DNA from 2 places in the Promicromonospora sp. NPDC050880 genome. Region 1 is predicted to be linked to the other one. Evidence: predicted binding sites of a transcription regulator. Region 1 holds the regulator's gene; the other holds the start of a gene.
The links. Region 1 encodes LexA, which represses DNA repair genes until DNA is damaged. Its sites were predicted from a motif close to TCGAACANNTGTTCGA; they were not measured.

Region 1 (4,403 bases):
CGTGCCAGCTCGTGCTCATCGACCGCATCCCGTTCCCGCGCCCCGACGACCCGGTCAAGGCGGCCCGTGCCCGCGCCGTGGAGCAGGCGGGCGGCAACGGGTTCATGGCGGTCTCGGCCCAGCATGCGGCCCTGCTGCTCGCGCAGGGCGCGGGGCGCCTCGTACGGAGCACGGAGGACCGGGGCGTGGTGGCGGTGCTCGACCCGCGGCTCGCCACCGCACGCTATGCGTCGTTCCTCACCCGGTCGATGCCCGGGTTCTGGCCCACGACCGATCCGGCGCTCGTCCGCGCCGCGCTGGCCAGGCTGGACACCTAACCTAGGCGCATGGCAGCCATCTCGGACGTCCCGGCCGACCGAAGCCCCGCAGCCCGGACCACGAAGCTCGCGATCGTCGGGGCGGGGGCGGTCGGCTCCACGCTGGCCTTCGCCGCGCTCACCCGTGGCTCGGCGCGCACCATCGCGCTGCACGACGTGAACCGGGCCAAGGTCGAGGCCGAGGTGCTCGACCTGCGGCACGGGCTCATGTTCACCTCCCAGGCCCACGTGATCGGCTCGGACGACGTGGCCGTCTGCGCGGACGCGGACGTCGTGGTCGTCACGGCCGGGGCGAAGCAGAAGCCCGGGCAGACCCGGCTCGACCTCGCCGAGGGAACGATCGGCCTGATGCGCCAGATCCTGCCACCCCTGGTGGAGGTCGCGCCCGACGCGACCTACCTGATGGTCACCAACCCCGTGGACGTGGTCACGTACGCGGCGCTCCAGATCTCGGGACTGCCCCGCGAGCAGATGTTCGGCAGCGGCACCGTGCTCGACTCGTCGCGGCTGCGGGCAGGGCTCGCCGAACGCTGCGGGGTGGCGGTCGCCAACGTGCACGCGTACATCGCGGGGGAGCACGGCGACTCGGAGATCGCGCTGTGGAGCTCTGCCTCGATCGGCGGGGTACCGCTGCTGGAGTGGGAGCCCTTGGCCGGCCACCCGCCGCTGGACGCCGCGGTGCGGGCCGAGGTGCACCGCGAGGTCGTGGACTCGGCCTACCGGATCATCGCGGGCAAGGGCGCCACCAACTACGCCGTCGGCCTCGCAGCCACCCGGATCATCGAGGCGGTGCTCAAGGACGAGGGCCGGATCATGCCGGTGTCGTCCCTGCTGGACGACTACCACGGGATCGGCGACGTGTGCCTGTCGGTGCCCTCGCTCGTGGACCGCCGCGGGGTCCCGGGCACGGTGCGCGTGCCGCTGTCGGACGAGGAGCTGGTGGGCCTGCGGGCGTCCGCCGAGAGCGTGCGCGGGGTGCTGCGGCGCTTCGGGTTCTGAGCCTGGCCGCGCACCGCCGGTGATGCCGGAGCGCCCGCCCGCGACCCGGCGGCTTCGACCGCGGGGGGTCGAACCGATCGGATCGCGGACGGGCGCTCCGCGCTCCGCCGCGGGCGCCTAGAGGCTGCGCAGCACCGCGACGACGCGGCCCAGGATCTGCGCCTCGTCACCCGGGATGGGCTCGTAGGCCGGGTTCTGCGGCAGCAGGAACACGTGGCCGCCGGCCTGCTTGAACGTCTTGACCGTGGCCTCGCCGTCGATCATGGCGGCGACGATCTCGCCCTGCTCGGCCACGTTCTGCCGACGCACCACGACCCAGTCCCCGTCGCAGATCGCGGCGTCGACCATCGAGTCGCCCGCGACCTTGAGGAGGAACAGCTCACCGTCGCCCACGAGCTGGCGGGGGAGCGGGAAGACGTCCTCGACGACCTGCTCGGCGAGGATCGGGCCACCGGCCGCGATGCGGCCGACGAGCGGCACGTACGACGGCGGCGGGGTGCCGGCGTCGTCCGGCACCGAGCTGCCCCAGTGGATCTGGCCGCTGCGCCGCGGCTCGGGCCAGTGGATCTCCCCGCGCGACGGCTTGTCCACCTGCTCGGCGAGCGGCTCGACGAGCTCCATGGCACGCGGCCGGTTGGGGTCGCGGCGCAGGAAGCCCTTCTTCTCCAGCATCTGGAGCTGGTGCTTGACGCTGGACGGGCTCGCGAGGCCGACGGCCTCTCCGATCTCACGCATCGACGGCGGGTAGCCGCGCGTCTCGAAGGACTGCCGGATCGTGTCGAGCACGAGGCGCTGGCGCTCGGTGAGGCGGTCTGCCGGCGAGATCGCGTGCACGTCGGCGACCGCCTCGTCGCCCGGCGCGTCCAGCGTGGCGACGCCAGAGACTGTCATGTCGACAGGAAGTGCCGTGTCGACGGCTCTCGTGTCGCTGGTCTCGTCCCGTCCCGTCATACCCGTGCCCCTCCCGTTCCGACAAATGTTCTCCTCTGCGGGACCCACTCTAGGTCACAAAGCGGCTCGGCTCAAACGAATGTTCGAGCGTGTCTCGACACGGCCGGTGTCTCGTGCTACACAATGGTACGTGCGTTCGACGAACGCGTGTATGACGGACAGAGGTTCGACTCGCTCTTCGAGGAGGGGCCATGGGGGACGTGATCCCGTTGCGGCAGTACACACCGGCGTACACCCCGGCGTACACCGAGACCTACGCGCCGGTGCGGCCGATCGGGCCGGTCGTGGTCCGGCCCCACGCGCAGGCGCCGTCGCGCACGGTCGCGGAGCGGCTCGGCCTGGCCGGGCTGCGGATCACGCGGCGCGGCCGCGTGGTGCTCGTGCTGCTGGCCATGCTGCTCGTGGCGCCGATGGCCACCTGGGGTGCCACGGCGGTGGCCAGCTCGCCGGGTGAACCCGTCGAGGTGCGGGTGCACGCGGTCCAGCCGGGGGAGACCCTCTGGGGATATGCGCAGGAGATGGTCCGGCCGGGCGAGGACGTCCGGGACGCGGTGGCTCGGCTCCAGGAACTGAACGAGATGTCGTCCGGTAGCGTCCGGGTGGGTCAGCTCCTTCTTCTTCCCGAGGAGTGACCCGGGGACACGGTTCGCCGTCAAATGTTGCGGCGATGTTGCATGGCGGTGGTTTGCCCGCTTACGGTCGGGGCGCGACCGGAGGCCTCCGGTCCGTGGTCGACCACGCAGGAGTGAGCATGCACTGCCCGTTCTGTCGCCACGCTGACTCGCGCGTGGTGGACTCACGGACCGCCGACGACGGCCTGTCGATCAGGCGCCGGCGGCAGTGCCCGAACTGCAACCGGCGGTTCACGACGGTCGAGACCGCCAGCCTGTCGGTGGTGAAGCGGTCGGGGGCCACCGAGCCCTTCAGCCGTGACAAGGTGGCGGCGGGCGTGCGCAAGGCCTGCCAGGGCCGTCCCGTCAGCGACGACGACCTTGCGATCCTGGCCCAGCGCGTCGAGGAGACCCTGCGGAGCAACGGCAGCGCGGAGATCGACGCCTACGAGGTGGGCCTCGCCATCCTCGGGCCGCTGCGCGAGCTCGACGAGGTGGCCTACCTCCGGTTCGCGAGCGTCTACCAGTCCTTCGACTCGCTCGAGGACTTCGAGAGCGCCATCACGTCGCTGCGCGCCGAGCGCGCGGAACGGACGGCCGCGCAGGCTTGAGCCGGCTGCGCCCCGGCTCGGTGAAATGCGCTGGCACCCGGGCTGGGTGTGGTGCAGGCTGGGGCCGGACGACGGACCCGATCGAGGGACCCCCGAAACTCAAGGAGGTGATCGGTGTGACGGACGAGAAGCCCACTGCCGACCAGGCGCAGGAGCCCACGACCCCGACCGCGCCGAGCGCGGACGCGAAGGCGCGCTTCAAGGAAGCGCTCGACCGCAAGAACGCGGCCCGGCAGCGTACGTCGGCGGGTGACGTGAACACGGGCGCGGTGCACGGGTCGGAGACGACCGGTCCCGTGCAGAAGATGTTCCGGCGCAAGAGCGGCTGAGACGAGGTGGCGGGGGCCGCTGATCTGGTGAACGACCAGGTCGGCGGCCTTTGTCGTGCCGGGCAGCACCGCGCGGACGACGATGCAACGGAGATGTCACGGTGGCCGTCGCGTGGGGGCCGACGGCTGTCCACGAGTGCCGGCCGAGGTGTGGTCGGTGCTGCCGCCGGACCCAGCCGCCGACGTGCCGGGCGCACGTCGGTCGCCAGGCTCTCGCCCGGCTTCCCGGGCAGCCTCCTGCGTCGCGCCGGGAACGAAGAGTGAACCTGCGACACCCGCGGTGAGCGACGCGAAGGTGACGGCCATCAGCACCCCGGCCAGCACGTAGAGGGCAGCGACCATGGCGACCGGGCTGTGTTCGTCGATGAACGGAGACGGGGCAAGGGTCCAGAGGATGGCGACCAACCATGCGCCGGCATTCACGGGAACCCAGCGGAGTGTGCCTGGTCGTGCCAGCACCAGCCACTGCGCGGCAGGGATGGCGACGAGCAGCACGACCCCGCCGAACCCGAGAGCGATCAGCGCGACCGGTTCGCTGAGCTCGACGCCAACCGTGCTCGGCATCATCCCGAGCAACCATGCGAG
Region 2 (4,403 bases), on a different contig from region 1:
CGAAGGGCAGCAGGATCGTCAGGATCGTGAGGAGCACGATCGTGCGAACCGGCCGCGAGCGCCGGGTGTCAGTCGCCAACGTCTGTCTCTTCTCGTGTGCGCGCCGGGGTACGTCCGGTGCGGGTTCGGCGCCGTCCGGGGTCACCGGACGGCGCGGCCGTCACTTGCCGTCCGCGTCGGCGTCCCGTCGCTGCTGCTCCCGGTACTCGCGCTGAGCGGTGTCCAGGCCGGACAGGTCGTCGGGAACGTCGTTCGCGTCCGGGCTGATGGTACTTCCCGTTTCGCCGTTCGATGTGACGTCGGCCTCATCGGCCGCGTCGTCGTCGTCCGCGTCCTCGGCGACGGGCTCGTCGATCTTCTTCGCGATGGCGGCACGGAGCCATGTGGTGGGGCTGCCCGGGAAGGACTCGATGGTCACCTGGTCGGTGGACTCGTCGACGTCGATGACGGTGCCGATCATGCCGGAGGCGGTCATGACCTTGGTCCCGACGGTGAGGTTGTTCCGGAACTCCGCGGCCTCGCGCTGCTGCTTGCGGGTACGGGAGGACATGAAGAACATCACCACGAGGAGGATCGCGATGAGGATGAGGAATGAGGGGTCCACAGTGGATGGTCCTGTTCGATTGCTGGGTCGGGTGTGCCACGCACGCACGTCACGCACAGGTACGACGAGGATCCAACCCAGTGTAGTGCGCGGTGGGCTGATCCTCGGATCGCGGCGGACGGCGCCACAGGGACAACGTCAGGGATCCAGCAAAGTTCCCTGGTCCTCGGCCGCGGTGCCCCCTGCCGCGGCGGCGCCGGGCTGCGCGGGCGGCGTCAGCCCCAGGTGCTCCCAGGCCGCGAGCGTGGCCACGCGGCCGCGCGGCGTGCGCCCCACGAGCCCTTCGCGCACGAGGTACGGCTCGGCGACGGTCTCGACCGTCTCCGCCTCCTCGCCCACGGTCATGGCCAGCGTGGACAGGCCCACGGGCCCGCCGCCGAACCGCGTGCACAGCGCGGTGAGCACGGCGCGGTCGAGGCGGTCCAGGCCGATGGGGTCCACCTCGTAGACCTCCAGGGCGGACTTCGCGGCGTGCAGGTCGAGGCGTCCGTCGCCGCGCACCTGCGCCCAGTCGCGCACGCGGCGCAGCAGCCGGTTGGCGATGCGGGGCGTGCCGCGGGAGCGGCCGGCGATCTCGTGGGCGGCCGCGTGCTCCAGGTGGACGCCGAGCAGGCCGGAGGAGCGCAGGATCACGCGCTCCAGCTCGGCGGCCGAGTAGTAGTCCATGTGGCCGGTGAAGCCGAACCGGTCGCGCAGCGGGGCGGGCAGCAGGCCGGACCGGGTGGTGGCGCCTACCACGGTGAACCGCGGCAGCGCCAGCGGGATCGCGGAGGCACCGGCGCCCTTGCCCACCACGACGTCGACCCGGAAGTCCTCCATCGCGACGTACAGGAGCTCCTCGGCGGGGCGGGCCAGGCGGTGGATCTCGTCGATGAACAGCACGTCGCCCTCCTCCAGGGAGGACAGGACGGCGGCGAGGTCGCCGGCGTGCTGGATGGCCGGCCCGCTGGTGAGCCGCAGGTGCGACTCCAGCTCGCCCGCGATGATCATGGCCAGCGTGGTCTTGCCGAGGCCCGGCGGGCCGGACAGGAGCACGTGGTCGGGCGGGTTGCCGCGGGCCAGGGCGGCCTGGAGCACGAGGGAGAGCTGGTCGCGCACCACCTGCTGGCCCACGAAGTCGTCGAGCCGCTTGGGACGCAGCGCGGCCTCGGCGGCCCGCTCCACCTCGTCGGCGCTGGGCGCGACGATCCGGCCGCCGGCGCCTCCCGTGTCGGTGGAGACGTCAGCCACGGTGGCCTCCCAGCAGGCGCAGCGCGGCGCGGAGCGTGGTGGCGACCTCGTCGGCGGCCACGACCTCGGCCCCCGCCTCGGCGAGCACCTTCGCGACGGCGTCGTCGGCCTGCTTGGCCGGCCAGCCGAGGCCCGTCAGTGCCTCGACGACCCGCTCGGTGTGGTCGCCGGCGACCGTCGCCGCAGCGGTCGCGGCCTCCGCCGGAGCGCTGCCGGAGGCGGGGCCCAGGCGGTCGCCGAGCTCCAGCACGATGCGCTGGGCGCCTTTCCTGCCGATGCCGGGCACGCGGGTCAGCGCGGCGAGGTCCTCGGTGGCGACGGCGCGGCGCAGCGCGTCCGGGGTGTGCACGGCGAGCATCGCGAGCGCCAGGCGCGGGCCGACGCCGGAGACCGTCTGCACCGCCTCGAACACGTCACGCTCGTCGGCGTCGCCGAACCCGTAGAGGGTCATCGAGTCCTCGCGGACCACCATGCTCGTGGCGACACGCGCCGTCTCGCCGACGCGGAGCCCGGCGAGCGTGGTGGGCGTGGCATGCACCAGGTAGCCGACGCCGCCGACGTCCACCACCACGCGGTCCAGGCCCACGTGGGCCACGGTCCCCGTCAGCGAGGCGATCACGGGCTCCCCTTTCACGATCGAACGTTCGTGCGAGGAGCCTAACAAGCGCGGGGCCGCGTTCCCGGGCAGGCACGCCGCCGGGAGCCGGCGCAGGGGGGAGGCCGAAGGGTCAGCGCCGCGGACGCTGCCGGGCGGCCTGCTCGGCGGCGGCCCACGCCCGCTGGGCCGGGGTGAGCTCGTGCCGGTCGCCGCCCTGGAGGGCCCCGGACGGCCGCCAGAGGTGGCAGACGGCGAGCGCGAGGGCGTCGGCGGCGTCGGCGGGGCGGGGCGCCTCCTCCAGGTCGAGGATGCGGGTGATCATCGTCGTCACCTGCGCCTTGTCGGCGCGGCCCGAGCCGGTCACCGCGGCCTTCACCTCGGACGGCGTGTGCAGCGCGACGGGCACGCCGCGGCGGGCCGCGGCCACCATGGCCAGGCCCGCCGCCTGGGCGGTCCCCATCACCGTGCCGACGTTGTGCTGGGCGAAGACCCGCTCGACGGCCACGACGTCGGGGACGTGCTCGTCGAGCCACGCGTCCAGGCCTTCGGCCACCTTCAGCAGCCGCAGATCGGTGGACAGGTCCGCGTCGGAGCGGATCACCCCGACCGCGACCATCCGGGCCCGGCGACCCGGCAGCGAGTCGACGACACCGACGCCGCACCTGGTCAGACCGGGGTCAACACCGAGAACGCGCACGGAGGAACCCTCTCACGCGCGCCCCCGGGGGCCCGGCAGGCTCGCCTACTCCTCGTCGTCGAGGGCCGCCATGACCTCGTCGCTCGCGTCGAAGTTGGCGTAGACGTTCTGCACGTCGTCGCTGTCCTCGAGCGCGTCGATGAGGCGCATGATCTTGCGGGCGCCCTCGACGTCCACCTCGACCTGCATGGAGGGGTGGAAGATCACGTCGGCGGAGTCGTACTCGATACCCGCCTCCTGGATGGCCGTGCGCACCTGCACCAGGTCGGTGGCCTCGCTGAGCACCTCGATGACCTCGCCCTGGTCGGTGACCTCCTCGGCGCCCGCGTCGAGGGCGGCCAGCATCACGTCGTCCTCCGTGACGCCGTCGGCCTTGGGCACCACGACCAGGCCCTTGCGGGAGAACAGGTACGACACCGAGCCCGGGTCGGCAAGGTTGCCGCCGTTGCGGGAGAACGCCAGGCGCACCTCGGAGGCGGCGCGGTTCTTGTTGTCGGTGAGGCACTCGACGAGGACGGCGATGCCGTTGGTGCCGTAGCCCTCGTACATGATCGTCTGGTAGTCGACGGCGTCGGCGCCCTCGCCGGAGCCGCGCTTGACCGCACGGTCGATGTTGTCGTTGGGGACCGACGACTTCTTCGCCTTCTGGACCGCGTCGAACAGCGTCGGGTTACCGGCGAGATCGCCGCCGCCCGTGCGCGCCGCGACCTCGATGTTCTTGATCAGCTTGGCGAAGAGCTTGCCGCGCTTGGCGTCGATCGCGGCCTTCTTGTGCTTGGTCGTGGCCCACTTGGAGTGACCTGACATGCCTTTACCTGACTCCTTGCGTTTACGGTGACTCGTGTGCGGTGACTGGTGCAGTGGCGTCGAACGGTAGCGGGACGACCGCTCAGCCGCCCGCAACCATGCCGGCGAACAACCCGTGCACGCGCGTGTCCCCCGTGATCTCGGGGTGGAACGCGGTGGCGAGCAGCGGCCCCTGCCGTGCTGCGACGATTCTACCGGCGGCCGCCACCGGACGGCCCTGCGTATCCACAGCCGGGATCCGCGCGAGCACCTCGACGTCGCTCCCGGCCTCCTCGATCCAGGGGGCGCGGATGAACGCGGTGCGCACCGGTCCGCCGTCCCCGGCGTCCGAGATGCCCGTGAACTCGAGGTCCGTCTCGAACGAGTCGACCTGCCGGCCGAACGCGTTGCGCCGCACCACCACGTCCATCCCGCCGACCGTCTGCTGGTCCGCGGTGCCGTCCAGGATCCGGTCGGCGAGCAGGATC

Region 2: ruvA (Holliday junction branch migration protein RuvA) is a predicted target of LexA. The motif match lies at 2,471-2,486, and genes of this name have one in related genera.

What each region holds. Positions count from the first base shown of each region.
Region 1 covers NZ_JBITFV010000004.1:156,120-160,522, reverse strand. The annotation lists gene ACIBBF_RS09825 (ATP-dependent DNA helicase) at 1-317, shown strand, start outside; gene ACIBBF_RS09820 (L-lactate dehydrogenase) at 327-1,316, shown strand; gene lexA (transcriptional repressor LexA) at 1,434-2,207, opposite strand; gene ACIBBF_RS09810 (LysM peptidoglycan-binding domain-containing protein) at 2,459-2,899, shown strand; gene nrdR (transcriptional regulator NrdR) at 3,019-3,489, shown strand; gene ACIBBF_RS09800 (DUF5302 domain-containing protein) at 3,606-3,818, shown strand; gene ACIBBF_RS09795 (hypothetical protein) at 3,915-4,403, opposite strand, start outside.
Region 2 covers NZ_JBITFV010000006.1:25,013-29,415, forward strand. The annotation lists gene secD (protein translocase subunit SecD) at 1-79, opposite strand, end outside; gene yajC (preprotein translocase subunit YajC) at 161-604, opposite strand; gene ruvB (Holliday junction branch migration DNA helicase RuvB) at 743-1,834, opposite strand; gene ruvA (Holliday junction branch migration protein RuvA) at 1,827-2,453, opposite strand; gene ruvC (crossover junction endodeoxyribonuclease RuvC) at 2,563-3,129, opposite strand; gene ACIBBF_RS12405 (YebC/PmpR family DNA-binding transcriptional regulator) at 3,175-3,936, opposite strand; gene pdxT (pyridoxal 5'-phosphate synthase glutaminase subunit PdxT) at 4,019-4,403, opposite strand, start outside.